Cohaesibacter gelatinilyticus: one gene and its partner. The protein of the gene in region 2 interacts with the protein of the main gene of each other region in a pairwise test. Links are inferred from orthologs where the notes say so. Each region holds a gene or a part of one and is shown on either strand. Other genes may lie near its edges. The genes, in order: CRO57_RS09295 and sufA.

Region 1 (15,330 bases), 500 kb from region 2 along the record:
CTCTGGCGGATTACGATCGCCCGCTCAACAAACGGGGCCGTAATGACATGCCAAATCTGGCTCGATATATGACCAAGCACAACTATCAACCAGAACGCATTTTATGCTCTGGAGCCATGCGCACACGTCAAACACTGGCCGGCATTCTTCCGGGCTTGTCTTCCGATACCTCCATCCAACTACTGAACGCTCTCTACGAAGGCCATGCACCTGATTATCTCGTCTTGTTGCGCCAATATGCACAAGATAGCAAATCCCTCATGATCATCGGCCACAATACCGGCATGCAGGAAATAGCCCTGCGCTTGATTGGTCGAGGAAGCCCGAAGTTGATAAATGACATAGAGACCAAATTCCCGACAGGAGCCCTCGCTGTTCTGGATTTTGACGCCGAAAACTGGAACGAGGTCAGCGCTCAGAAAGCAACTTTGATCAGCTTCATCAGACCACGTGACCTACTGCCACCGGAAGACCAGGTCAAACCAGCCGAACCAATCGACAAGTCCGTCTTACCAGAACTGTGAACATACTGATCAGCTCCCCCACATTCCTGCTGATTGCAATTCCCACGCAGCTTGCTTACATGAAGGACAAGGTGTGGAACGGAAAGCAGGATTATGGGCCTTTTTGAAGAAGCGCGGATCGCCGCAGCGAATTTGTCAGACTTTGCCAGTGATTTGACAGAACCAACCCTGCGCGTTGGCATAACAGGCTTGGCCCGTTCCGGCAAAACCATCTTTATCTCATCCAGCTTGCACAACATGATCCATGGCGGTCGTTTGCCTCGCTTTGAAGCGCATTCATCCGGCCGGATTGGTTCCGCCGAAATTGCATCGCAGCCAGATGATCTCACACCACGTTTTCGCTATGAAGATCATATCGCCGATCTGACCCAAAAACGGATCTGGCCCGTCTCAACCAGCCGCACCTCACAAGTTCGACTGGGACTGAAATACCAATCCACCGGCACCCTGAAGCAGAAGTTACAGGGAGGTCGACTGGCTCTCGATCTGGTTGATTATCCCGGCGAATGGCTGCTCGACCTGACCCTGATGGATCTGGATTATCGCACATGGTCGGCTCGTTCATTTGAGCAAGCTGCGAGACCCAATTATGGTGCTCATTCGATCGACTGGCTAGCCTATGCAGTGAGCTTGACCAATGAACCAGACGTCACTCGAAAAGATACAAAAAATGAAGAGCCAGCGATAGAAATAATTGCTCGGAAAGCAGCTCGCCATTTCACCGACTATTTGCTTCGTGCCAAGAAGGATCGAGGAGCCTATGCGCTACTCACACCGGGTCGTTTTTTGATGCCAGGTGATTTGAAAGACAGCCCGGCATTGACCTTCTCACCACTGCCCGATCACCTCTATAGCAAAGATCGGAAATCACTTTGGGCACTGATGGAAAAGCGGTTTGAAGCTTATAAGAATTCCATCATCCTTCCTTTCTATCGAGACCACTTTGCACGGCTCGACAGACAGGTTGTTTTGATCGATTTGCTCGCTGCACTAAATGAAGGATCTGACACCCTAGCCGAGCTGGAAGAAACCATCACCGAGATCCTCAAAGCCTTCCGTCCAGGCAAGCGATTTTGGCTACGCAATCTGGTTTCACGACGCATCGATAAGATCCTCTTTGCGGCCACCAAAGCGGATCACCTGCACCACACATCTCACGACCGTTTGGAGGCCATCCTCCAACGTCTCGTTGAGCGCGCGGCAACCCGAGCAGAAGCCGCTGGCGCAGAAATATCTTGCATGGCCATTGCTGCCGTAAGAGCAACCCAAGAAGCCACATTGGAGATGGAGGGCGAACAGCTCCCCTCTCTCGTCGGCATTCCGATGAAAGGTGAATCTCTAGGTGAAGATGAATTTGACGGAAAAACGGAATTCGCCTTATTTCCCGGTGACTTACCAAAAAATCCTGAATCAGTTTTCAAAGCAGTTGAATCAGAATTTGAAGGACCATGGAACCCAGACAGCTCAGACTTAGAGGCACAAGATGAATCAAAATCTGAAGAAAACACGCCAAATCACGACCCCCTGTGTTTTGTAAAATTCCGCCCACCGGAACTGGATAAAACAGCAGAAGGCTTCCCACTTTCGTTGCCTCATATCCGCCTTGACCGCGCTCTCGAATTCCTGCTTGGAGACAGCCTTAAATGACCTCTCCCTCTTCCCATTCTCCCGGCTCGAACCAGCGCCAACAAACCCGCAAACCACGCGCGGTGAAGTTGGATCGCAAGACCGAAAATCAACCTCAGCCGTCAGTTAAAAATCCATCTGAAGCACAGCTTTCAATGACACCTCGGCCAACTTGGCAAGAGAAAATAGATCCGACTCAATCTCTCAACTCAGAGGCACAGAGCCCTGATTTGACTCAGAAAAAAAGCTGGTCACTCGCCCCCATTTTCTGGTCTGCCTTATCTGGTCTGGTGTTGCTCGCACTTGGCCTTTGGCTGGACGAGTTGATCCGAACTCTCTTTGCTCGTTTCGAATGGTTGGGTTGGACCGGCATCGCTCTTCTGGCCATCGCGGCGACCACTCTCCTCGCATTTCTGGGACGAGAATTTCTAGCCCTCAGACGCCTCTCAAAACTCGATCATTTGAGAGCGGAGGCTGAGCAACTTTACAATCATGGTGACAAGAAAAGCGCGACGCGATTCGCCAACCAGATGCTCTCCCTATACAGCGCTCAACCAGCCCTGTTCAAAGCACGTCAAACACTAAAAAGCGATCTGCCTCATCTATTCGATTCCGACGCCATTTTGGCACAGACAGAACAAGTCCTGATCAGTCAGATTGATGCCGCTGCAAACCATCGTGTCCACCAGGCCGCCAAGCGCGTAGCATTGGTCACAGCACTTAGCCCACGCGCTCTATTTGACATCATTGTGGTGCTGGTCGAGACAGTAAGAATGGTTCGCGCCATTGCTCAAGCCTATGGCAATCGCCCCGGCTTTATCGCCATGCTGAAACTCTCCGGTCATATCGCCGGGCATCTCGCCATTACTGGTGGTATGGCAGCCGGCGAAACTCTGCTTCAACAGATTGTAGGCCACGGCCTTGCTGCCCGCCTCTCTGCAAAACTTGGCGAGGGGCTTCTAAACGGCATTCTCACCGCGCGAATTGGTCTCGCGACCATTGCTCTATGTCGCCCAATGCCCTTCAAACATGCTCCCGCCCCAACTCTGGGCGCCGTGATCAAGGCACTTCGGGATCAATCAGAACAGGACGAGCAAGGTAATCCCACCTGACAAACATGATCGCATGTAGCTATGTGGTGCAAATGAACCGCCAAAGCGATAACGCTTTGGTGACGGCCGATAGGCAAGCGCATAGTGTTCTCCTGAAAAGTTGCAGACTTTTCAGATCAGAGTTCACGAAGAAAAGTAACGCGCCCTCGCAGGCCCTGATCGCCCAGATCAGGAATAGCCGTGAGAGAGCAAACGCCCAAAGGCAGGCTTGACCGGCAACCTCTTGCCGCATATCAGTTGGCAAGTGCTATTTTCCAGTCGAGCAAGACCCGCAGTGAGGCCAGACCATGTTCATCCATTTCTTCGCCGAATTGAGGGCCGCCAAAGTTCCGGTTTCCTTGCGTGAATATCTGATGCTGATGGAAGCATTGGAAGCAGATTTGGCAGAGAAGAATGTCGAAGACTTCTATTTCCTCTCCCGCGCCGCCTTGGTGAAAGACGAGACCAATCTCGACAAGTTTGATCGTGTCTTCTCCACCGTCTTCAAAGGGCTGGAAACGGTATCTGATGCCGTTGAAGAAGCCCCTATCCCTGAGGAATGGCTAAAGAAACTGGCCGAGAAATTCCTCACTGAAGAAGAGAAAGCCGAGATCGAAGCCTTGGGCGGCTTCGAGAAGCTGATGGAAACTTTGAAAGAGCGCCTCAAAGAGCAAAAAGACCGCCATCAGGGTGGCTCCAAATGGATCGGCACAGCGGGCACCTCCCCCTTCGGGGCCTATGGCTATAACCCCGAAGGCATCCGCATTGGCCAGCACGAGTCGCGCCACCGACGCGCCGTAAAGGTTTGGGACAAGCGAGAGTTCAAGGATCTGGACGGAGATCTGGATCTCGGTACCCGCAACATCAAGATCGCGCTTCGCCGCCTTCGTGAATTTGCCCGCACCGGCAGCCAGGAAGAACTGGATCTATCCGGCACCATTCGCAACACCGCCCATAAAGGTTATCTCGATATCAAGATGCGCCCGGAACGTCATAATGCAGTGAAGGTTCTTATCTTCTTTGACATTGGTGGCTCCATGGATGATCACGTCAAAAGCTGCGAAGAGCTTTTCTCGGCAGTGCGCACCGAATTCAAACAGCTGGAATATTTCTACTTCCACAATTGTCTGTATGAGTTCGTCTGGAAAGATAATGCCCGCCGCTATAGTGAGCGCATGTCCACTTGGGACATCCTGCATAAATTTGGCTCGGACTATAAAATCATCTTCGTCGGAGACGCCGCCATGTCTCCCTACGAGATTTCCCATCCGGGTGGCTCGGTCGAACATTGGAATGATGAAGCGGGCCATACCTGGCTGGAACGGGTGCAAGATATTTATAATCAGGTGGTTTGGCTAAACCCGACCCCTGAGCGTCACTGGGAGTACACCTATTCGATTGGCATGCTCAAACAGATCATGCAGGATCGGATGTTCCCACTAACACTGGAGGGCATCGATCAAGCCATGCGCGAGTTGATGCGCTAGCTCTTTCCTTCAAACCAATTCAAACCCGCATATTGGAGTGCTCCATGACCAACCCGAAATTGACCACTCCATCTGGCAAGACACGTGCTGCCGGTCTGGGTTTGAAGTTTTCTGGCAAAACCGGTGAATGGAACAGCATCACGGATGTGGAAGGCATTCGCGTTGGTTATGTGACGCTCAATAAGGGAAGCGGACCTCTATCGGTTGGCCAAGGCCCCATCCGCACTGGCGTGACCGCCATCCTGCCTCGCCCGATCAATGCAACCTTTGATCCCGTCTTTGCGGGCATCCACAGCCTCAATGGCAATGGCGAGCTAACTGGCTCTCACTATATCGAAGAAGTCGGCAAATTCGGCCTTCCAATTACCATCACCAACACCCATAGCTGCGGCACAACTCGCGACGCGACCATAGAATGGGCCACTAGAGCCTGGCCTGAGCAATTCAATGATAGTTTTGGTTTACCTGTGGCAGCGGAGACCTATGATGGTTTCCTCAATGACATAAATGGCTTTCACATCACCAAAGAGCATGTGTTTGAAGCAATAGAGAGCGCGATCACCGGCCCGATTGAGGAAGGCAGTGTTGGCGGCGGTACAGGCATGAAATGCTTTGGCTTCAAGGCCGGCTCAGGCACTGCATCACGCTTGGTGGAATTCAATGGCAAAACCTACACGATCGGTTCATTTGTACAGGCCAATTTTGGCGCACGAGAAGAACTGACCATTCTGGGCAACAATATCGGAGCTGGCTTGATCAAGCCACAGATGATCCAGAACAGCACCAATCCAGAGCTATCATCCATCATCGGCATTATTGCCACCGACGCGCCTCTTCTACCACATCAGCTCAAACGCCTCGCTCGTCGTATTGGCATCGGCATGAGCAAAACCGGTGGCATCGCCCGTCATGGATCAGGCGATATCTTCCTCGCATTCTCAACGGCCAATCATCCAGCAGCCAAGACGGATAATTGCTCAGTCCAATCCCTGGACATGATCCCGGATGAACAAATGGATCCATTCTTCACCGCAGTCGTTCAATCGACAGAAGAAGCAATCATCAATTCCATGATCGCGAATGAAGACACAACAGGTAGAGATGACAATTTCGTCCCTGCCCTACCGCACGACATTATTCGCAGGCATTTGCAATAGTGACTATCAATCTCATTCATCAATTCTATCAAACCCTTTCATTTGACTGATTGATTGCCGACTTGGTAAAGTGCAGCCCTGTTTCCTCAGATTTCAGGTCCAATATGCACGCCACTGCTCCTGCCGGGACAAGCTCCTGGAAGACTCCCCTTTTGATGCTCATGCTGATGAGTGCAACCATGCAGCTGTCATTTGCCAGCTGGTGGACCTTGCTGAACAATTTTGCAGTGAATGAGATTGGGTTCACTGGTAAGGAAATCGGCATCCAGCAATCGATCCGCGAGATACCCGGCTTTTTGGCATTCACTGCCATTTTTGTGTTGTTGATCTTGAAAGAACAGACGTTCGCGCTCCTCGCCTTGCTCGCACTTGGCATTGGTGTTGGCATTACTGGCTATTTTCCAACAGCTTGGGGCCTCTATTTTACAACCATCGTGATGTCCATTGGCTTTCACTATTATGAAACGGCCAATCAATCCTTATCGCTGCAATGGTTCCCGAAAGATCAGGCTCCGGCCATGATGGGTAAGGTCATGTCAGTTGCTGCCATGGCGCAGATAGCGGCCTATGGCATCATTTTCATCACCTGGAAAACCCTGCATCTTTCGTTTGAGACCGTTTTCGCAATTGCTGGTGGCATCACCATCGTCATGGTTATCTTTTTGTGGCTGACCTTCCCACAATTCCAGACCACGGTACCGCAGAACAAAAAGCTAATCTTGCGCAAGCGCTATTGGCTTTACTACGCCCTGACTTTCATGGGAGGCGCGAGACGTCAGATTTTCACGGTTTTTGCGGGCTTCATGATGGTAGAGAAATTCGGTTATCATGTTCATGAAATCTCTGCCCTTTTTCTGATCAATTGCGTCTTCAACATGCTCTTTGCACCCAAGATTGGCCAATATATAGGCCGTTTTGGTGAGCGAAAGATGCTGACCATTGAATATATTGGTCTGATTGGTGTCTTCGTGGCCTATGCTTTTGTTTCCAGCCCATGGGTGGCGGCAACGCTCTATGTCATCGATCACGCATTCTTTGCCATGTCCATCGCCATGAAAACCTATTTCCAGAAAATCGCGGATCCGGCTGACATAGCCCCAACAGCTGGTGTTGCTTTCACCATCAACCATATCGCCGCTGTGGTAATCCCGGCAGCTTTTGGCTTGATCTGGCTGGTCAGTCCTGCCGCTGTCTTTTTGATTGGTGCAGGTATGGCAACAATCAGTCTGATATTCGCCCGTCTGGTTCCAACAGACCCTGAAGAGGGACGAGAATGGATCGGCAAGATAACTCGTCCAGCTCCGGCAGAGTAGTCAATGCATCATTAGCTCTTCACCGCCACTCCCACATGATGGGTCCCGAAAATACGGGATCCAAATCCCAGATCATAAATGTCATAAGTTTCCAGCTCAAACCCGGCGCCCCGCACCAATGCGCCAACATCACGATTCAGATGACAGCCTGAGGCCATCCAGCGCCAAGGCGGTGTCAAACTATGCTGTAGGCTTGCGACCAAAGGTCGGGATGACAGGCCATGCTCACAAAAGAACAATTTGCCATTTGGCTTTAAGATCCGTCTCGCTTCCGATAGCGCCACGTCAACATCAGGGATGGAACAAAGGCTGTAGGTCACAACAACGCTATCTGCAACTTGATCTGGCAGCGACATGGCCTCGGCACTCTCTACCAGCAATTCTATCGGCTTTTCCTGCTGTGCGATAGCCTTCCATCCGAGCCTTGGCAGACCATCATCTGGATTGATCCCCGTCACCGATCGCACTTGATCCCAATCATAATGTGCCAAGTTGAGACCGGAACCAAAGCCGATTTCAACCACATCCCCTTGCGCAAACGGCACAATCCTTTGTCGTTGCCGGGACACAATTTTCATCCCGCAAACAAGATCCACGGCCCGCGGCATTACCCGAACCAAACGATTGCTACCACGCTCAAGGCACTCTCGCAGCCTCAACTCTTCACGCTCCATCACATCTTCTCCTACCGCCTGCCCCATCAGGATTACCGATCAATCCTCGAGAGAAAAGAGACAAAGTCGCATTCACCCTATCCGAGACAAAAGAAAACCCCGCCCTAACAAGTGACGAGGTTTTCAAACTCAAATTTTATCTGATTGGTCAGGCTTGGAATTCCGGAATACGAATTACGATACCATCCAGATCATCGCTCATCTGCACCTGGCAGGACAGACGGCTATTTGGCTCGGCATCCTGAGCAAAATCCAGCATATCCTCTTCCATAGCATCAGGATCGCCGCTTTTGGCTTGCCAGTCCTCATCCACATAGACATGACAGGTCGCACAAGCACAGGCACCGCCACACTCGGCTTCAATTCCAGGTACGCCATTTTTGACAGCAGCTTCCATGACAGAGGTCCCATTGGGAGTGTCTACCTCATACTTGGTCTCGTCAAAGGCAATAAAGGTAATCTTCGGCATCCAAATACTCTCACCTTAATCCGTGCCCCCAAGTGATGGATGGAAATGGTCCTCTCCATCTGTTTCCAGCAGGGGAATTTATGGTCTCATCATGGCTATAAAGGACTTTTCGCCAAACGAAAAGCATGGGAGCGTATTTTTCCGTAGGCAAGCTTACCGAAGCGGATCCATAGCACTTGTTTATTGTTAAAAACTGCTCAACTTGTTCAAAGCAGCCCCTTTGGCCACTCGCATCGCTAGCTTCAAATCTTCCAGATCGACTGTAACATCTGCTTGTGACTGAACAAATCGATCTGCAATCTCGGCAACATTCCACGCGCCAACACCACGTGCCGATCCCTTGAGTTTATGTACTTTTGCTGCAAGCTCGACATCTTCGATTGTCATATATTGAAGAGCTTCATCAAGATGTTGCACAAACAGTTGCAGCACATCTCTGGCAATCTCCGCCTCCCCCATGGTTTGCCGCTCCAAGTGAGCCCAATCAATCACATCAATCACATCACTCATATCAATTCCAATTTCATCGCAAGCCACACAAAACCCCAAGGCGTCGTTTTGGTCCAGTTGTCCGAAAACACATACTCAATCAACTTTGACATTTCTGTTAACCATAATCCCTCCAAAAAGCAAAAGTTTCCCGAAAAAAATGCATCACCCACAAATCAGGTTTGGTAAACGGGATTGGTTAACGACCTCAGACGTTTATGACATGAGATTCAAACGCTTAGCTACCAACCTCTGATCGGGCCCAATCGTCCCATTTGGCAACCATCATCAATGTCTGAAGAAAAGGAGCCAAATATCGGAAATTTCTTGTTCCTTTGCATTTCCAACCCGGTTACCATGCAGTGATGCCGGTGGAAGATGGAAGCTGTCCAGATTCCCGCCGCGTTTCTGCATGATGGACCATGATTTCATCCAGCCGATCCGCAGCAGTCTATTTGGACATTTCACCTGCCAGCATTCGCTGTTCGTTTTTGACATCGATACCATCATCTGATGGCACCATGTCTGCAAACAGCGCAGTTGCAAATGACCTATGAGGCACCCCAGATTAAGACAGGATGTTTGAATTCAGCAATCATCCCTTATCTGGATTTAGGTCAGACTTGTGACAACGTGTAACGAGTAGGAAATGGGGCGTGACGGATATGGCAAACAAGTCTCCTAAAATTCAGGATCCAACTGAAGCTGCATTGTCAGCGGTAGAGGATGCACTCAAGTTGGATTTCGATGTTGGCGAAGAGGAAAGTGGTGCGGATAAATCTCCCACCGAGGCAGCCCGGCAAGAGTCGGATAAAAAAGCTGCTCAGGATAGTCTGAAAGCGTCCAGAGAGCCCGCTATTGCTCCACCATCATCCGGCAAAGCCAGCAAAACACGTCCGGCACCTGCAAATGATGATCGCCAATCTGTTGGCAATCTGCTCTATTCCTTGCGTCAGGCTCCGTCAGGTACACCTTACTGGATCGCTTTTGTTCTTGCCGCATTGTGGATTGGTCTTGGCGGTAGCGCCTTCTATCTGTCTTTTGGCGCAGACGCTCTGTCTTCAGGCAATTTTTCCGGTATTTTGCAATCCCCCACTGCACTCGCCTCTCTTGCCGGAATTTTCTTGCCTGTCATTCTGTTTTTCACCATGGCCTACATGATCGTGCGGGCCCAGGAAATGCGCCACGTTTCTCACACCATGGCCGAAGTCGCCATGCGTCTGGTCGAGCCGGAAGATGTTGCCAAGGAATCCGTGGTCAATGTCGGCCAGGCCATCCGCCGCGAAGTAGCCTCCATGAGCGACGGTATCGAGCGTGCTTTGGCGCGGGCTTCCGAGTTGGAAGTGATGGTGCATAACGAAGTTTCTTCGCTTGAACGCGCCTACAACGAAAACGAACTGCGCATTCGCTCCCTGATCGAAGAGCTGATCACCCAGCGCGAAGCCATCGTTACAAATTCCGAGCGAGTGCGTGCTTCCATCAATGGCGCACACACCAATCTATCCGATGAACTGAATACAACCAGCGAATCCATTTCCAAAAGCGTTTCCGATGCTGGTTCGCGCGTGACATTGTCTCTGGCTGAAAAAGGCGAGCAGATCACGATCGCTCTGGCCAATGCAGGCGAGACCATGGTCAATGTTCTTTCCAACCGTGGCTCGGATCTGGTAGATCGCTTGTCCAATACCGGCGCAAATGTAACCGACTCACTGACCAATGCGGGTCAATCCATCACCGATCAGCTGAATGTGTCTGGTACGGATATTTCCCATCGCCTGGAAACCACCGGCAGTGATCTGACCGGTCAGTTGGCTTCCATCGGTAATGAAGTAACCGATCGCTTCATTTCTGCGGGTCAGGAACTGACCAGTACCTTGTCCAACACCGGCGCAACCGTAACCGAGAACATCTCCACTGTGGGAGCGGAGATGAACTCCAATCTGCAAACCATTGGTGAAGACGTTACAGGCAAACTGGCCTCTACTGGTGGGCAATTGACCGGCGAGCTGAAAGACATCGGCACCAAAGTTACTGGCAGCTTGAGCGAAATCTCCTCCGAGATGACCAATTCCATGGCTCAGACCGGCGACAAACTGACAGAAGATCTGACCACCATTGGTTCGACTGTGACCTCAACCCTGACCAATATCAGCTCCGACATGACCCAATCCATGTCAGAGACCGGTTCTGCCGTTGCAGCAAGCATCAAGAGTCAGGGCACCGAAATCGTCACAACCATCACAGAACAGTCCACTGCGGTATCCGAGTCTCTCAAAGGAACCGGGGACAGCCTCTTGGTGGACTTGTCTCTGCGTGGCACCGAAATCAACGAAAAACTCGACGAAACCGGCACTCGCATCGCCGAGATTATTACAAATCGTGGTGGCGAGCTGACCGAACGTCTGGATGCAACATCTGAGCGCATCCACGACACTGTTGCAGTCAAAGGTGGCTCTCTCAATAAAATGCTCGAAGAGCGCACTTCTGAGATGGGCTCCTTGCTGGATGAAAAATCCGGCAAGATGGGCAATTTGCTGGATGAGCATTCGGCCAGCTTTGCCGGCCAGCTTGATGACGCAGCCAACAAGGCTTCCGAAGCCCTCAACAGCCGTTCTCTTGAAGTCACAGAGCGCATGGCCATGGTCGGCACTGAAATCGCCAAGGTCATTGCACAACGTGGTGGCAAGGTTAAAGAGCTGTTTGAGATGGCTGGCAACGAACTCTCCAACGCTCTGGATGGCAAAAGTGAGAGCATTCGCACAGCAATGGAAGAGCGCCTGCAGGCCTTTGATGAAGTCATAGAAGGAAAAGGCAACAATCTCATCTCTCATCTGGGGGATCGCCTTGACAACCTGACCAGCTCAGTTGACAAACGCATCAACACTCTGGACGAGACCCTTTTCCAGCGTGCTGGCGACATCGAAACCATGCTGGACACCCGACTGGAAGGGTTCTCTGTCAGCGTAAGTGCAAAAGCTCAGGAAGTAGCCGGAGCCCTGACCTCCAGCACGTCCGAGTTCGAACAGGATATTTCCAAGCGTCTTGGCAGCTTCGAAGAGAACGTCACCAACCTGACCCAGACCTTTGCCTCCAAAGCCGACGTTTTGAATACCACTTTGGATGAACGCGCCAATCGTCTGGATGACACTCTGGATAACCGCGCTCGTCAAATCAATGAAACACTGCTTGAGCGCACCCGTGATCTGGCCTCCGCCTACTCCAAGGGTCAGGAAGACATCACCGAGACCATGGATCAGCGTCTCACCATGGTTGGCGAGACCCTGTCACGCCAGGCTCATGATCTGACGGAAACCTTGTCCGACCGCGTGGCCGAGATCAATGTCTCGCTTGGCAGCAAGGTCTTTGAAGTGGCTGAAACTCTGGATAGCCGTTCCGCCCAGATTGAAGCTATTCTCAATGATCGCATGCAGGCAATCTCTACCAACTTTGCGTCTGAAAGTGCCAAGGCTCGCGACTCCCTCGCCTCTACCTTGACAACCGCAAGCGATGAGATCACATCCAAGACCGAGAACTTCAACGCGGTACTTGGTGCTCGTTCTCAGGAACTTTCAGCCATTCTGGATGAAAAAGGCAATTCTGTTATTCAGGCTCTGGACAGTCGTTCCGATGCCATCAGCTCTACATTCCAGCGAGCTGGCGAAAGCATTTTGCATAGCCTGTCCGCCACTGGTGGGGAGCTTACCCAGAGCTTTGCGGTGGAAAGCCAGCGAGCTTCCCAAACCTTGGCACAAACTGGTGAAAACCTCATTGAAGCGATCACCGAGAACAGCTCCCGTGCAGTCGAAAAACTGGCAGAGACCAGCCAATCTGTTGCAGAAGCAGTCTCAGCAAGCTCCGAGCGTGCAGCAGAAGCCTTCACCATCAGCACGGATCAGGCACGGACTGCTCTGGAAGGGTCTTCTTCCAATCTTGTCAAAGCGATTGCTCAAAGCAGCCATGATGCCATCGTCAATCTGGACAATTCCAATAAGCGTCTGGTTCAATCAATTCAGACTTCCACCGAAGATGCGGCGCAATCTCTCAGCTCCACCAATGAGCTCCTTCGCTCGGATGGTACCGAAATTGTTGACCGCCTGAAAAATGCCAATGACACCTTGCAGGAATTGCTGATCAATGCAGGACGCTCTCTCTCCACTATTGAGGCAAGCCTGTCCAATCAGACCAATCAGTTCCGCGAAGTGGTTGAAAATGTCACAGACAAGGCTGGCGCTTCTGCCAACCAACTGACCGGCAATGTTCAGGACCTGCGCTCTGTCTCAACTGATATTCTTGGTCAAGTTTCCACTCTGACCGAGAAATTCGAAGAGCAGGCATCTGCCCTGGCCAACACAACCCGCTTCATGGAAAGCACCGGCAGTCGTCTGCAAGGCAGCGTAGAGGAGCGACAAGCCGCCCTCTCCGCCCTTACAGAAGAACTTTCTGGTCGTACCGAGGCGATTGAGCAGGTATTGAACAACTTCACCAATATGATCGGCTCCACGCTCAACACCGCTGAAGGTCGGGCTCGCGATGTCGGCATGTTGCTCAGCCAGAGCACCGAAGGGGTTACAAAAGATGTGATGGATCAGCTGGAACAGCTGCGCATCAATGCTGCCACCGAGGGCCGCCGCGCAGCAGAAACAGTGCGTGCTGCTCAGCTCGAAATGGCAGAAGAAATGAACCAGACCATTTCGGACGCCAATAACCGTTTCGAACAGGCAACAACTGATATCCGCACCATCACGCAGGATATCAGACGTGATCTCGATACAACACGTTCTGAACTCAAGCATGGTCTTGCCGATTTGCCACAGGAAACCAAGGAAGCAACTGGTGCAATGCGTCGTGTCGTTACCGAACAGATAGATGCTCTGAAAGAGCTATCCCGAATCGTTCAGCGGCACGGCAACAACTTTGATACGGTGCCAAGTGATCACGCTCCAAAACAGCGTTCATCCCTGCCTCCGGTCAGTCAAAGCAATCGCTCTGCTCCATCGATCCCGCCAATCCAGCAATCGCAATCACAACCACCATTGCAGGATAGCCATATTGCATCCAGCCCAAGCCCATATGCACCACAGAACTCGATGGAATCCGAGGAACGTAGTGGCTGGGTGTCTGATTTGCTGCGTCGCGCTTCTTCCCAACCAGAAGATGCCATGCCACAACCAGGTGACGCTGCAATATTGGCTCCATTGAGCAAAGATATCGTACGCGGCATTGATGCGACCAACCAGACCATGGCTTGGGAAGGCTATCGCCGTGGCGAGGCAGGAAGTTTCACTCGTCGTCTTTATACTCTGAAAGGGCAGCAGACTTTTGAAGATGTTCGCATGCGTTATCAGAGAGATAATGATTTCCGGACCACCGTGAATCGCTATATCGGCGACTTCGAGCGAATTCTGGATGACATCACCCGCAAGGACCGTGACGGTACAGCAACCATGGGATATCTGACATCCGAGACCGGAAAGGTTTATACGATGCTGGCCCATGCTTCCGGCCGCCTCGGCTAAAGCATATTTTCCGAACAGTGCATGCGGTTTTCGAACAGGAATGCGTTCAGGGTATCATCGAGCAAGATCTAAAAAAGGAAGCCATTGGCTTCCTTTTTTATTGTCATACATTGATATTGCCAATTACAAACAGGCACAAAAAATCCCCTGCCACAAAGGGTGACAGAGGATTGATCAGGTCTCTTCGTTTTATAGAAGAAGTTTATCCAAAATCTGTTACACGCTTCTGCAACGGTGCTGGTTCTTCTGCTTCCAATTCCAGATTGCCCTGCTGTGCGGTCTCATTGGAAGAAGATTTCGTAGTTCCTTCCAACCCCATCTCTGTTGCAACACGGTCCATTTCAGCCGCTACTTTGTGCATCTCGGCAACGAGCTGGTTATCATCTCCACTCACCATATCAAGATCATCGTCGAGCATCTCGACCTGATCTTCATCTACTGGTGCAGAAATCGGTGTTTCTTGTTCGCTGAATGCAAGATCATTTTCAGCCTCGGTAGAAATCTCTTCCGAAAGCTCTTCCATGGAGGCAAAAGCCTCATCGCTAATCTCAGGCTCAGTAATTTCTGTCAGTTCTGCATTTTCCTCTTCATTTGCATCTGCTGAAGAAAAACCATCTTTTGAAACGGCAGAAGGACTATCCTCGGTTTCAGTAGATGCAGAGGAAGCAAAGACGTCAGATTCCTCCAAATCTTCCAAGCTGACGGAGTCCGCCCAATCCAACTCGGTCGTTTCGACAAATTCGATACCGTTTTCGCTGCGCTCCATCACACCATTTTCTGGCAGATCACCACCTGCGACAGTTTCAAACATGTCTTCACTGGAATCAGTCTCTTCAGTGCCGACTGGCTCATCTACATCGGCACTGGTGGCAAAAACATCAGCTTCCAGCTCCCCATCAATCACTTCCTCAGAGGAGGCAACATCCATCGGAGCAGCAAAAACGTCAGCCACACCGTCAACCTCACCATCATGGTCTACATCGG
Region 2 (14,160 bases):
CGCCGCAAGGAAAAAGACGTCAGTCGTAAATCAGCGGTGCGCAAATTGCGCTTGCCGGGCAAACTGGCTGATTGCTCACAAAATGCCAAAGGCGATACCGAGATCTTCATCGTGGAGGGTGACTCGGCCGGTGGCTCTGCCAAACAGGCTCGTAATCGCTCCACCCAGGCGGTCTTGCCACTGCGCGGCAAAATCCTGAACGTGGCCAATGCCAGTCGCGACAAGCTTGCTGCCAACCAGTTGTTGGCCGACCTGACCCAAGCCTTGGGCTGCGGAACACGCAAAACCTACAGTGATGATGAGCTTCGCTATGACCGCGTCATCATCATGACAGATGCTGATGTCGACGGTGCCCATATTGCCTCACTTCTGCTCACATTCTTCCAACGTGAAATGCCAGAGTTGATCCAGAATGGTCATCTCTATTTGGCCATTCCACCGCTTTATCGCATCAGCCAAGGCGGCAAAACACTTTACGCCCGTGACGATGCTCATAAAGATGAGTTGATGGAAACCGAGTTCACTGGTAGAGGCAAAATCGATATCGGCCGATTTAAGGGCCTTGGTGAAATGCTGCCAGCACAGCTGAAGGAAACCACCATGGATCCTTCCAAACGTATCTTGCTGAAAGTACAGATCATCGATAACGAGCCGGGCGAAACCAAGGACGCGGTAACACGCCTGATGGGCAATAAACCGGAATCACGCTTTCAGTTCATTCAGGAAAATGCAGAATTTGCGACTGATCTGGATATCTGATACGGATGATTGGGCGTGCAATGACAGCTTCCTGGAACAAGAAATTGCAAAAAGTACAGATACTGGCCCTGCCCTTTATACTGATGCTATTTCTTTGCATTTCTCCCACGATGATCTGGGCAGCAGACAAAAACCTGCCACCTTATGAGACGCAGCTTCGTCGTCTGAGTTCCATCGTAGGAGCTCTGATGCATCTCGATCCTCTCTGCAATCAATCAGATCCCAAAAGCTGGCACAAAACCATGACAGCAATCCTCAAGGCCGAAAACCCTGATGATGTACGCAACCGCCAGCTGACCGATCGCTTCAATCAGAGTTATCGCACCTATTCTTCCACCTATGAAACTTGTAACAATCAGGCACGCAAAGTCACCAGCCTGTATCGCGAAGAAGCAACATCGATTTTGACAAATCTGCAGCTCAAACACGCGCGTTAACCAAATTTCTTAAAACCCGACGAATAACTTTAACTTTTTCTTAATCATACAGACGCAACCCGTGGCTAATGTGCTATCCCTATGTTGAAGCAGTGCCATATCTCCACTGATAACTTGTAACACAAATCAAGCTTCTGGAGATTTGGCCAATCCGGACACGAGGAAGAATCCGGCAATCAACAGCGAGGGACAGGCCATGAAATTCGATGATCATTCCACACAACAGCATTCATCAGACTTGGAAGGCATCGAACTGGAGCGTCAAAAACAGCATGTCCTGACATTGCTGAATGATTTTTGGGATGAAGCATCAGACGAAGGTGTTGATCAGGATTTGCTGGCCCATGCAGCATTATTTCAAGCTCTTTCCAGCTTCGTTCTCGCTTATGGTGAAGAAGCTGTTTCAGACATGTGCAAGAACCTGTCCAGCCGCGTCATGGCAGGCGACTATACAGTCGGACGCATCCTGCAATAAGCGCTCCTCTATGATCCGAAGAACACAGTTCAATACCATCTTAAACAAAACCGGACAAACATATTTCCAGTTTTTGCTCAAGATGGTAGCCTTTCTCAAAAGCTCTTCGGTTTATCAGGATGGGACAGCAGCTCATGCGTCGTCAGTCAATAAGACTTGTTCCCTTATTCTCCTGCCTCGCGGCGTCTCTTGTCAGCAATCCTACTGCAATTGCCGCGAGCTCCGTCACCACGGAACGCATCATCGGACTTCCCAACTATTCAACGTCAAGTCAAGAGACTCCGGCGACGCTAAACGGTGACATAAACAACTCTGCCGGTAGCGGAGCAAGCCTGAATGGTGATGAAATCATCAACCAGGAACCGGAAGGTGCTGAAGGACAGCTTGCTGTCCCTCCTTTGGAGGCTGATCTGCCCATCACTATTGCGCCCGATGCCCCATTGCCAAGAATTTTCTATGATATCTCCAGTGCACCCAGTGGTGTACAACGAATGCATGCGACATTGCTGGAAGCCACACAGAGCGGCGATATGGAAAAGATGCGCATAGCCATCGAGATCAATGAATTGCCTCCCATAATTGGTTTTGACGAAGGTGAAACGGACCCGATCGCACAATTACGATCCCTATCAGGAGACCCAGAGGGTTCAGAAATTCTTGCTATCATGAATGAAATCCTGGAAGCCGGATACATCATTCAAGACAAAGGCACTCCGCAGGAGCTCTATATTTGGCCCTATTTCGCTGACTATCCATTGTCACGCCTTACCAGACCACAAAGAGTGGAACTGTTTCGATTGATAACCGCAGGTGATTATTCCGAAATGCAGGCTTTGGGACATTATATGTTCTATCGCATCGCTATAGGTCCGGACGGAACCTGGCACTATTTCACCGCTAGTGATTAGCTCAATTTGTTCGACATTGGGGAAAAGGCAGCAAACAGGGTAAAAAATCACTCAAATCAACCCTATTTAGCGCATTTGATTGACAAATCGTGTCAAAATCGTATGGTTCGCCCACATTTCCGGCAACCCTTGTGCTGTCATTTATTGAGAGCACAAAGCAACATATGGTTCCATCATCGGATGAAATTTTCGGATTTAGGTCTGAGTTCCAAAGTGCTCGCTGCTGTAGAGGCAGCTGGTTACGAAACTCCCACCCCTATTCAGGCGCAAGCCATTCCTCATGTCCTTGCTCGCAAGGATGTTCTTGGCGTCGCCCAAACCGGAACCGGCAAGACAGCATCATTCACCTTGCCGATGCTGTCCTTGTTGGAAAGTGGTCGTCCTCGGGCAAGAATGCCCCGGACCCTCATTCTGGAACCAACCCGTGAGCTTGCTGCACAGGTAGAACAAAGCTTTACTGTTTACGGGCAAAATCATCGCCTGACTGTAGCACTCCTCATCGGTGGTGTCTCATTTGCAGATCAGCTCAAGAAGCTTGATCGCGGTGCAGATGTTCTGATTGCCACACCTGGTCGACTATTGGATCACTTTGAGCGCGGAAAATTGCTGCTGAATGCAGTCGATACTTTCGTTGTCGATGAAGCTGACCGGATGCTGGATATGGGGTTCATTCCTGATATCGAACGGATTTGCAAACTGCTACCGCCATCTCGGCAGACTGTATTTTTCTCCGCGACTATGCCATCGGAAATCCAATCTCTTGTAGATCAGTTCTTGCGTAATCCGGAACGAATTGAAGTTGCTCCGCCTTCTTCAACTGCAAAGACAATCACACAAGGCATAGTTGCTTCCGGCAACAAGCCTTGGGAAAAGCGCGAAGTGTTGCGCAACTTGATCACAGAGGCACAAGAGCTGCAAAATGCGATCATTTTCTGCAACCGAAAGCGTGACGTGGCAACTCTGTTCCGATCACTGAACAAACATGGCTTCAATGCAGGAGCCTTGCATGGTGACATGGATCAAACCTCACGTATGGCCACATTGGATAAATTCAAGTCTGGTGAGCTGAGCATATTGGTAGCCAGTGATGTTGCTGCTCGTGGGTTGGACATTCCAACGGTAAGCCACGTCTTCAATTTTGATCTGCCAACCCATGCAGAAGACTATGTCCACCGAATTGGTCGTACAGGACGCGCTGGCCGCGAAGGAGTTGCCCTTTCAATTGCCACCCGCAATGACACCAAATATCTCGATTCCATTGAAAAACTCATTGACGAGAAAATAGCGTGGCAAGGCGATGGATCATTCCCCGAACGCAGCGATGAAGACGAAGAGAGCAGCAGATCTCGCAAAGGGTCCCGTAATTCTCGTCGCACCCGCTCCGGAAAGAAAGACAAGGACAATTCACCACAACGCGAGGCTCGCGAAAGAAAAGAAAGCCCGGCTTCATCTGAAAGCCAAGAGGAACGTAGACCACGCCCACGCAAGGATCGCCAAGAGCGCCATAGCGAAAACTCCGAAAGTGCAAGCAGAAATCGCTCACCGCAAGGGCGCGGCAGACGAGGCAGAGATCGTGACGACAAACAAGTCATCGGTATGGGCGACCATGTGCCTGCCTTCCTGTTGGCGCCGATCAGGCCTCCCAAACGCAAAACAAAAAAGCTTGAAAGCAAGAGCGCTGAATAAAATCAACCCCGCTTCAAGCGGGGTTTTTTATGCCCAAATTTCTCAACCAGATTGTCAAAATACGCCTCAAGGCGGGGAAATAGCGGTCTCTATTTCATCCCATTTAGTCAAAATTTTTTAAAATAGACAATGAGATCAAAGCCAATATCAACTTGGTGATTTCGGTATTACCGGAATACAACTGCACATAGGGAATTTCCTCATGCACCCTTTGAGAAATATAGGTTTTTGTGTAGCTGACATGCCGTATTTAACGTCGTCTTAAAGGTTAAACCTCTAATCTGATCCCAATCGGGGATGACGAATGAGGGGTCACGCTTCTAGCTAGCGTGTGTGATAAGAATGGATAACATAGACTTCAAGCGCACATATATATACGGAGAGTCGGCCTTGGGGAATCTCAAGAAGAACCAGACTCCCGCCTATCCGCGCAATTACGAAATCTGGTATACCTACGCCGCAGGTTTCAATCGTGGTCTGAACAAAGCAATTAATGATATCTTGCGTGCCAAGGGCAAGATATCGACCCAGGAACTCGACACCATTTATAACGAACACCTTTCCCCTAGTCGCCTGAGCGACAGAGTGGATGAGGTGGGAAGCGAGATTTCACGAGAGCTGCGCTCTATTGTCCGTGAAGTTGAGGATTATGTTTCAACTGCATCAAGTTACGGCGACTCTCTCGTAGGGGCATCTCAAGATCTGTCAAATACTGAAGATCGTCAGGTCATTCGAGAGATCGTTGCTCAGCTCATTTCTGAGACAAAAGAGGTTGAGTCTCAAAACCGTGCCCTGAGCGAACAACTTGCAGCTTCCCAGGAACAAGTATTGGAATTACGAGAAAGTCTGGACACCATCCGTTACGAATCTTTGACGGATGATCTGACCACTCTGGCAAATCGCAAGCATTTCGACCGTTCGTTGGAAAATGCTTTGGAAGAAGCCGCCGAATCCGGTGAACCTCTTTGCTTGCTTATGACGGATATCGATCATTTCAAAAAATTCAACGACACTTTCGGCCATCAAACCGGTGATCAGGTTTTGCGTCTTGTGGCTGTATCCGTAAAGCAGAATGTGAAGGGTCAGGATGTTCCATGCCGCTATGGTGGCGAGGAATTCGGTGTCATCTTGCCTCGTACCAATCTGCGCCAAGCGGTCGCTGTTGCCGAGAGTATTCGCAAAGCCGTCATGGCAAAAGAGCTGATAAAACGCTCAACTGGCGAAAACCTGGGTCGTATCACCATCTCGATTGGTGCATCTACTTTTAAACCGGGCGACACTCCGCAAAGCTTGATTGAGCGTGCAGACCAGTGCCTCTATGCGGCAAAACGCGGTGGTCGCAATATCGTAAAAGCAGAAACCGATCCGGGCATACTGCAAGAAAATAGCGATGTCGCATAAGACCTAAGATTAAATCGAAACAAAAAAGCGGCTTTGAAGCCGCTTTTTTATTAAATGAATTCCTGAACCATCAATGTTAGGCATGCTCACGCAGCTTTTCCAGCGCAGAGGGGTCAACTGGCGTCAGAGACACCGAGTCACCGCAACCACATGCTGAAGATTGGTTGGGATTATTGAAGGTGAAACCAGAGCGAAATTTGGTGACCTCATAACCCATCTCGGTTCCCAACAGGAACAAGACAGCCTTGGGATCCACATAAACACGGACACCCTTGTCTTCGACCAGATCATCCTTCGGATCAGGATCTGTAACTTTATCCAAGACATATTCCATACCCGCACAGCCGCCATTCTTTACGCCGACGCGAATACCTTGCAGAGAATCATCTGATCCATCGACAATGCTGCGAATACGTTCCGCTGCTTCATCCGTGATTGACAGAACTTGAAACCGTCCAGTCATTTAGCCGTCCTTCCTGATCAATCTCGCTTTGCTCCTACACAATTTGTACCGGTCCCTCAACCAATCACAATCACATAGACCAACTGTTATGCATTATATGGGATCAATACCAGTTGATAGCAACCTTTGCTTCTTCGGACATGCGATCCGGCGTCCATGGTGGATCAAACACCATATTCACTGTCACCAAACCAACTCCATCGACGGAGCTAACAGCATTCTCCACCCAACCCGGCATTTCGCCAGCTACCGGGCATCCTGGAGCCGTCAATGTCATATCCACTTCCACATTACGATCATCATCAATATCAACACGATAAATCAGGCCGATCTCGTAGATATCTGATGGAATTTCTGGATCATAGACAGTCTTCAACGCCGCAATGATATCTTGCGTCAAACGCTCAAGCTCTTCTGGAGCCAGATTGGAGCCAGGCTCCATAGCGGGCACATTTGGCTCGATCTCTTCCATATTCGAAGTCGTCTCACTCATGTCATACTCTTTCCAGCCGATCGTGTCTTGCAGTTTACCATAAACAGCCCAGACGAAACATGGAGGGCATTTTCAGTAAGCCGTCAGACCCGGTAACGGCTATGCAAAAAAATCCTGAGCCTTGATCAAGGCCTCAGCCAAACGATCAATTTCTTCCACAGTGTTGTACATACCAAAAGAAGCACGACAGGTAGACGTCACACCGAAGCGCTGCAACAATGGTTGAGCACAATGCGTCCCCGCACGAACTGCAACACCAGAACGATCAATAACCATTGAAATATCATGGGCATGAACCCCTTCCATTTCAAAAGAAACAATCGCCCCCTTCTCTTTGGCTTGACCCAAAATCCGCAGACTGTTGATCTGACCAAGACGCTCATGGGCATAGGCACGCAGCATTTCCTCATGCTCTGCAATACGATCCCGGCCAATCTTGTTCATGTAGTCCAACGCAGCACCCAATCCAATAGCTTGCGCAATTGGTGGCGTTCCAGCCTCAAACTTGTGAGGCGCTGTGCCATAAGTCACACCGTCTACAGTAACATCCTTGATCATCTCACCACCGCCCATGTAAGGCGGCATGGCATCCAGCAGCTCGTGCTTGCCATAGAGAATACCAATGCCTGAAGGTCCATAGAGTTTATGGCCAGTCATAACAAAGAAATCGGCATCCAAATCCTGTACATCAATCGGCATATGAACAGCACTCTGGCTGCCATCAATCAGAACCTTGATACCACGCTCGTGGGCTTTTTTGATGATTTCCTTCACCGGAACGATAGTGCCAAGCGCATTGGACATCTGAGTGATGGCGATGATCTTGGTACGATCTGTCAGAAGAGCCTCAAACTCTTCCATCAGAAAATTGCCATCACCATCTACCGGCGCCCATTTGATAACGGCACCAGAACGCTCACGATGATAATTCCAAGGCACTATATTGGAATGATGCTCCATGATGGAAAGGATGATCTCATCCCCCTCACCCAACACCATGCCACCATAGGAAGATGCAACCAGATTGATGGCTTCGGTCGAAGAACGGGTGAAAATGATATTATTTACCGAAGATGCGTTCAGGAAACCGCGAACAGTTTCGCGCGCTGCTTCGAATCGATCCGTTGCTGTATTGGACAGATAATGAAGACCGCGATGCACATTGGCATATTCATTGGAATAGCACTCACTGATTGCATCAATCACAGCCTGAGGCTTTTGAGCTGATGCACCATTATCGAGATAAACCAAAGGCTTGCCATAAACCTCGCGAGACAGGATCGGAAAATCAGCCCGAATTGCCTCTACGTCATACGGCTCCAGTGACACAACATTTGCAGAATACTCATTCATAATGCCATTTCCTTGCCCCACCACTTCAAGGGACTGTCCAAAGCCAGCCCCTTCAAAGCAATGACAATTAGTGGTCCAGCCCCAACCAGTCGGCGATAAAACCTTCCAGCGCTTCCACTACACTCTCATTTGATACATGCTCGACAGCTTCCGCCAGGAAGGCCAAGACCAACATTTTCTTGGCCTGATCCAGAGGAATGCCACGGGCACGCAAATAGAAGAGCAGATCTTCATCCAGCTCACCGCATGTCGCACCATGGGCGCACTGCACATCATCAGCAAAGATTTCCAACTCTGGCTTGTTGAAGAAGGCAGCATCTTCGCTGAGCAGCAAAGCCTGGCTCATCATCTGACCGTCGGTCTTCTGCGCTGGTTGACGCACAAAGATCTTGCCCTGGAAAACACCCTGCGCCTTGTCATCCATCACAGTGCGATACTGTTCCTTGGAATTACAGTTTGGCACAGCATGATCCACGAGTAATGTCTGATCACTATGCTGATCACGACCAATGATGGTCGCACCAAACAGCTCCGCATCACTATATTCACCTGTGAACTTCACAAAGGCAGTGTTGCGTGTGAACTGACCACCAGTGGACATGGTGAAATGCTCAAAATGAGATTTTTCACCCAGAACGACAGTGGTCGATCCAAGATGAAGTGCATTCTTGCCTTCCGACAACAGACGGGAGACAGAAAGGCTTGCACCATCAGCAATGCGGAAATCAATCGCTTCATTGACCTGATAGGCATTTTCGTCGCCAACAAAGGTCTCGAGAATAAACGCTTTGGCACCCTTGCCAACACTTACACGATTGCGGGTGGTCGCCATTCCGCCACCAATCATCAGAGACAGGATCTCGATTGGACGCTCGACTTCGACACCATCCGCCACATCAATGATGACACCATCTTGCAACAAAGCGGTATTGAGGTTCAATGCATGGTCATTGGCAGCAATTTCCGGATCATCCAGAACGAAGGTGCCCTCTTCCAGTGCCTTGGCGACTGGGATGATGCTTACCTTGCCTTCCAGTGCATCCATGGAAGACAGATCTGCCCGAAACACACCATTGACCAGGACAAGACGATCACACTCAATACCACGAAGGCGTGGTACAACAGCCATCTGCTTGGCTACATCGTCTGCGCTGACATCACCTGCCAGAGACAGATCTGCAGGCATAACCCGTTTCAGATCGGAATATTTCCATTCTTCAACACGTCGATTTGGCAGACCATCCTGACGAAACCTGGCAACGGCATCAGCACGGCGGGAGGAAAACCCCTTACCCGGCAGCTTGGCCTGTGCCCCATCCAGAAGCGCTCCGAGCGCCTCCTCGGAAGGGGTCTTTACGATAGTCAAAGTCATCGCAAAATGCTCCCTTCCCGGCCCTAAGCCGCAGCTCCACTGGTATATTCAGCATAGCCTTTTTCTTCCAGCTCAAGCGCCAGATCCTTGCCACCGGTTTTCACAATCTTGCCCTGAGACATCACATGCACCATGTCGGGCACAATATAGTCCAGAAGACGCTGATAGTGAGTGATGATCAGCATGGAGCGCTCTTCTGAGCGAAGCGCGTTCACGCCTTCGGACACGATGCGCAGAGCATCGATATCCAGACCTGAATCAGTCTCATCGAGCACGCAGAATTTGGGCTCAAGCAGTGCCATCTGCAGGATCTCATTACGCTTTTTCTCACCACCGGAGAAGCCCACATTCAGCGGGCGACGCAACATTTCCTGAGAAACATTGAGCTTGGCAGACAATTCCTTCACACGCTTCATGAAATCCGGAGTTTTCATTTCCGGCTCACCGCGGGTCTGACGCTGAGCATTTAGAGCGGTTTTCAGGAATGTCATGTTGGCAACACCTGGAATTTCGATCGGATATTGCATAGCCAGAAACAGGCCAACAGCAGCACGCTCTTCCGGATCCATTTCCAGAACATTCTCACCGAAGAAAAGCACTTCGCCTTCGGTGATCTCATAGTCATCCTTACCAGCCAGAACGTATGACAGGGTGGATTTACCAGAGCCGTTTGGACCCATGATGGCGTGAATTTCACCAGCATTGATGGTGAGGTTGATGCCACGCAGGATTTTGTTACCATCCACTTCAGCATGAAGATTTTTGATTTCGAGCATTGTAGTCTGTCCTTGTCAGCGCAGCTGTTTCAAGCGCGCCTAAGATAATATTTCCAAGAATGTTCAGCCTGTATCAGCCAACACTTCCTTCAAGCGAGATATTGATCAGCTTCTGAGCTTCAACTGCAAATTCCATTGGCAATTGCTGGATCACATCCTTCACAAAGCCATTGACGATAAGCGCCACGGCTTCTTCTTCGCCAATACCGCGTGCACGGCAATAGAACATCTGATCATCAGAGATCTTGGAGGTTGTCGCCTCATGCTCGAACACCGCAGAAGCATTCTTGCTCTCGATATATGGAATGGTATGAGCACCACACTGATCACCGATCAACAAGCTATCGCATTGGGTGAAGTTACGAGCGTTCGAGGCTTTCTTATGTGCTGATACCAGACCACGATAAGTATTCTCGGAGCGACCTGCGGAGATACCCTTGGAGATGATACGGCTGGAGGTATTCTTGCCCAGATGGAACATCTTGGTGCCACTATCAATCTGCTGACGACCGTTGGAAATCGCAATGGAGTAGAATTCTCCGACGCTATTCTCACCGCGCAGAATACAGCTTGGATATTTCCAGGTAATGGCAGAACCAGTCTCAACCTGCGTCCAGGAAATTTTGGCATTTTTCTCACGGCAATCGCCACGCTTGGTCACGAAATTATAAATTCCGCCCTTGCCTTCGCTATCACCCGGATACCAGTTCTGGACGGTTGAGTATTTGATCTCGGCGTCTTCCAGAGCCACCAGCTCAACCACGGCCGCATGCAGCTGATTTTCATCACGCTGCGGCGCGGTGCAACCTTCCAGATAGGACACATAAGAGCCCTTGTCTGCAATGATCAGCGTGCGCTCGAACTGACCCGTATTCTGTTCATTGATACGGAAATAGGTCGACAATTCCATTGGGCAACGAACGCCTTCGGGAATGTAAACGAATGAGCCATCAGTGAAGACCGCACTGTTCAGTGTCGCATAGAAATTATCTGTTACAGGTACAACGGAACCAAGATATTTTTGTACCAGTTCAGGATATTCTTTGACCGCTTCCGAAATCGGGCAGAAGATGACCCCAGCTTTCTTCAACTCTTCCTTGAAGGTGGTAGCAACGGAAACGGAATCGAACACCGCATCGACTGCTACCTTGGTATGAACGCGGTTTTCTTCGGAAACGCCAGCCAGAATCTCCTGCTCTTGAAGCGGAATACCCAGCTTCTCATAGGTACGTAGAAGCTCCGGATCCACTTCATCCAAGCTCTTCAAGCCTTCGGTATTTTTAGGAGCTGCATAATAATACAAATCCTGGAAATCGATCTTCGGGTAATTTACTCGCGCCCAGCTTGGCTCTTCCATGGTCTGCCAGCGCTTATAGGCATCAAGCCGCCAATCCAGCATCCATTGTGGTTCATCTTTTTTGGCAGAGATAAACCGAATGATATCTTCATTCAGGCCCTTCGGAGCCTTTTCTGTTTCAATATCGGTAACAAAGCCATATTTGTACTGGTCAACGTCGATCTCGCGTACTTGATCGACCGTTTCCTTAACAGCAGCCATCTGCTACTCCATCCTAAGCGGTTTCAAAGACCGCCGGTCCATTGAACTGCCTTATCACGGTCTGGCAATTTAATCATTACCAGTTGACTGAAACCGTCCCGAAATGCCTGATTGCAGAGATTAAAGCATTCCGTTTCAATCAAATGTCGCCAGCAAACCTTACTTGCAATTGCGACACACCCTTTATTTCATCACTCTGTTGGTCCGCCAAAGTGACGCATAACTGATTTTGAGCATCATATAGGAGGCCGGGGGGCCCTTTCACAATGCCAAACTCAGCTTTTTTGAGTGTTTGGCACAAATTTTCGCCAAGACACTCAATAATTTTTCGACGTCCTCCGTCGTGCTTGCCCAGCCCAGACTGACGCGAACAGCAGCACCAGCCAAAACAGCATCAACTCCCATGGCGATCAGCACATGAGAGGCTGAAATCTTGCCCGAAGAACAGGCAGAACCAGAACTCACCGCAACACCGGCCAGATCCAGCTGAATCAACATAGTTTCAGCCCGCATGCCAGGGATGGCGAACTGACTGCAATTATCTATACGGGCAGCTCCTTCACCAAAGATCACAACATCCGGTACCAAGTCCCGCAAACCGGCCTCGAAGCGATCTCGCAGACCACGCAGGCGCGCCATCTCGCTGTCGTTACTCGTATCTTGCGCCTGTTCGAACGCCAACTCGGCAGCAATTCCGAAGCCCACAATGGCCTGAACATCTTCTGTTCCAGCCCGATTGCGATTTTCCTGCGGCCCACCGGTAATCAGCTGCTCTGGTTCCAGTCCTTCACGCGCCATCACCAGCGCCCCGATCCCTTTTGGGCCACCAAGTTTGTGCGAAGATAGCGACATCGATGTGCATCCCACCTGACCAATATCAAGTGGAATGCGACCAGCTGCCTGAACAGCATCAATATGGCAATAAGCGTCGAACTCTTTTGCCAGCTTCGCAATCTCTTCAATCGGCTGTATCACACCGGTTTCGCTATTCACTGCCATAATTGCAACCATGGCGACGCCGTGACTACCATCATGCTGTTCGAGCAGGCCACGCAGCTCCACAAGATCCACAACACCATTTTCGTCAACAGGAATTGAGGTCATTTGGCTTTCAGCAAAGCGTCCACCGGCCAAAACAGATGGATGCTCAACCGCACTGTAATAAAGATGAGAAGCCGATTTTGTCTCGTAATCCCATTTCATATTTGGGGTCAGGGCCTGCATGTTGGCCTCTGTCGCGCCAGACATAAAAATTACACAACCAGAATCACCATTCACAAGTTGCGCAACTTGCGACCGTGCTCGTTCGATCGCCGCGCGCGCCTTGCGTCCTTCCGCGTGAATAGACGAAGCATTACCGACTAGATCCATGGCCTGTATCACCGCCTCTCGCACTTGGGGACGTAACGGCGCAGTAGCGTTATAATCGAGATAATGTCTCACTCTATCACTCGCTTTGTTCACACCTGACAACCAGCCCTTGATCTGCCTTCTTAACCAATGAACAAGGGCATATGCGATTTATTGACGGTAAATATCCCAAAAGACTTGAAATTTCCCCATTTCTTTATGCTATGAAAGAAACTGAGAAATAGATCTTGCCAGTTCCAATTTGGAATAATTCTAAATTGAAGCTAGTGAACTTGTCTTTTTGAGTCAAGTTAAACACAGCCTGATATACCCAAAATTACGTATTTGGGCATTATTGGTCGGGCAAGATCATGATTAAGACAATCGTATTCAGGAGAGGATCGGGCACCCTATGCCAGAGGTGATCTTCAACGGCCCTGCGGGGCGCTTGGAAGGCCGGCTACATCCGTCCAAAAACCGCAAAGCTCCCATTGCACTCATTTTGCATCCTCATCCACGCTTCGGCGGGACGATGAACAATGAGATCATCTATCATCTTTACTACATGTTTGCGCGTCGTGGCTTCACTGTTCTGCGCTTCAACTTCCGTGGTGTTGGTCGCTCTCAAGGTCAGTTCGACCATGGTGTAGGCGAGTTATCAGATGCTGCAGCGGCCTTGGATTGGGTTCAGACCTTCCATTCAGAAGCCCCAGGCGTTTGGATTGCCGGCTTCTCCTTCGGCGCCTGGATCGGCATGCAGCTCTTGATGCGTCGTCCAGAGGTGGAAGGTTTCATTTCCATTGCCCCACCGGCAAACCTCTATGATTTCTCCTTCCTGGCTCCGTGCCCATCTTCAGGGCTCATCACCCATGGTGGAATGGACAAGGTTGTACCTCACAAGGATGTTCAGGCACTTGTGGACAAGCTGAAAACTCAAAAAGGCATCGTGATTGATCAGGAAATCATTCCGGGTGCCAACCACTTCTTCAAGGAAGAAACGGATCAGCTCATCAATGTCTGCGCCAACTATCTGGATCAACGCATCGGCTTTGATTCGTCCCAGCTATTGGACGTCACCGACAGTGATGACAAAAGCGAAGACGCTATCCAGCTATAAACACCATTTACA

What was found.
Region 1: the proteins of sufA (region 2) and CRO57_RS09295 interact in binary tests that used the Escherichia coli proteins (3 or more experiments, as listed by UniProt). The link is inferred for Cohaesibacter gelatinilyticus from one-to-one orthologs.

The regions. Positions count from the first base shown.
Region 1 is NZ_OBEL01000001.1:2,031,148-2,046,477, forward strand. Bases 6,682-9,563 are described here. They hold CRO57_RS09295 (2Fe-2S iron-sulfur cluster-binding protein), read right to left. Parts: upstream 8,342-9,563; coding sequence 8,021-8,341; downstream 6,682-8,020. Other genes in these bases: CRO57_RS09285 (MFS transporter), read left to right, coding at 6,682-7,198; CRO57_RS09290 (class I SAM-dependent methyltransferase), read right to left, coding at 7,210-7,872; CRO57_RS09300 (Hpt domain-containing protein), read right to left, coding at 8,528-8,851; CRO57_RS09305 (apolipoprotein A-IV repeat region-like domain-containing protein), read left to right, coding at 9,496-9,563. Outside these bases: CRO57_RS09255 (SixA phosphatase family protein), read left to right, coding at 1-524; CRO57_RS09260 (YcjX family GTP-binding protein), read left to right, coding at 618-2,171; CRO57_RS09265 (YcjF family protein), read left to right, coding at 2,168-3,262; CRO57_RS09275 (vWA domain-containing protein), read left to right, coding at 3,550-4,728; CRO57_RS09280 (DmpA family aminopeptidase), read left to right, coding at 4,773-5,885; more of CRO57_RS09285, read left to right, coding at 6,053-6,681; more of CRO57_RS09305, read left to right, coding at 9,564-14,346; CRO57_RS09310 (protein phosphatase CheZ), read right to left, coding at 14,549-15,330. UniProt on the Escherichia coli protein: Ferredoxin are iron-sulfur proteins that transfer electrons in a wide variety of metabolic reactions. Although the function of this ferredoxin is unknown it is probable that it has a role as a cellular electron transfer protein.
Region 2 is NZ_OBEL01000001.1:1,531,236-1,545,395, forward strand. The notes cover bases 4,437-7,221. They hold sufA (Fe-S cluster assembly scaffold SufA), read right to left. Parts: upstream 6,130-7,221; coding sequence 5,743-6,129; downstream 4,437-5,742. Other genes in these bases: CRO57_RS06860 (GGDEF domain-containing protein), read left to right, coding at 4,608-5,666; CRO57_RS06870 (SUF system Fe-S cluster assembly protein), read right to left, coding at 6,233-6,601; CRO57_RS06875 (cysteine desulfurase), read right to left, coding at 6,722-7,221. Also shown: parE (DNA topoisomerase IV subunit B), read left to right, coding at 1-759; CRO57_RS06840 (TIGR02301 family protein), read left to right, coding at 765-1,196; CRO57_RS06845 (hypothetical protein), read left to right, coding at 1,393-1,671; CRO57_RS06850 (hypothetical protein), read left to right, coding at 1,806-2,579; CRO57_RS06855 (DEAD/DEAH box helicase), read left to right, coding at 2,760-4,265; more of CRO57_RS06875, read right to left, coding at 7,222-7,975; Fe-S cluster assembly protein SufD, read right to left, coding at 8,043-9,347; Fe-S cluster assembly ATPase SufC, read right to left, coding at 9,371-10,123; Fe-S cluster assembly protein SufB, read right to left, coding at 10,197-11,681; CRO57_RS06895 (cysteine desulfurase family protein), read right to left, coding at 11,943-13,124; CRO57_RS06900 (alpha/beta hydrolase), read left to right, coding at 13,444-14,148. UniProt on the Escherichia coli protein: Is able to transfer iron-sulfur clusters to apo-ferredoxin. Multiple cycles of [2Fe2S] cluster formation and transfer are observed, suggesting that IscA acts catalytically.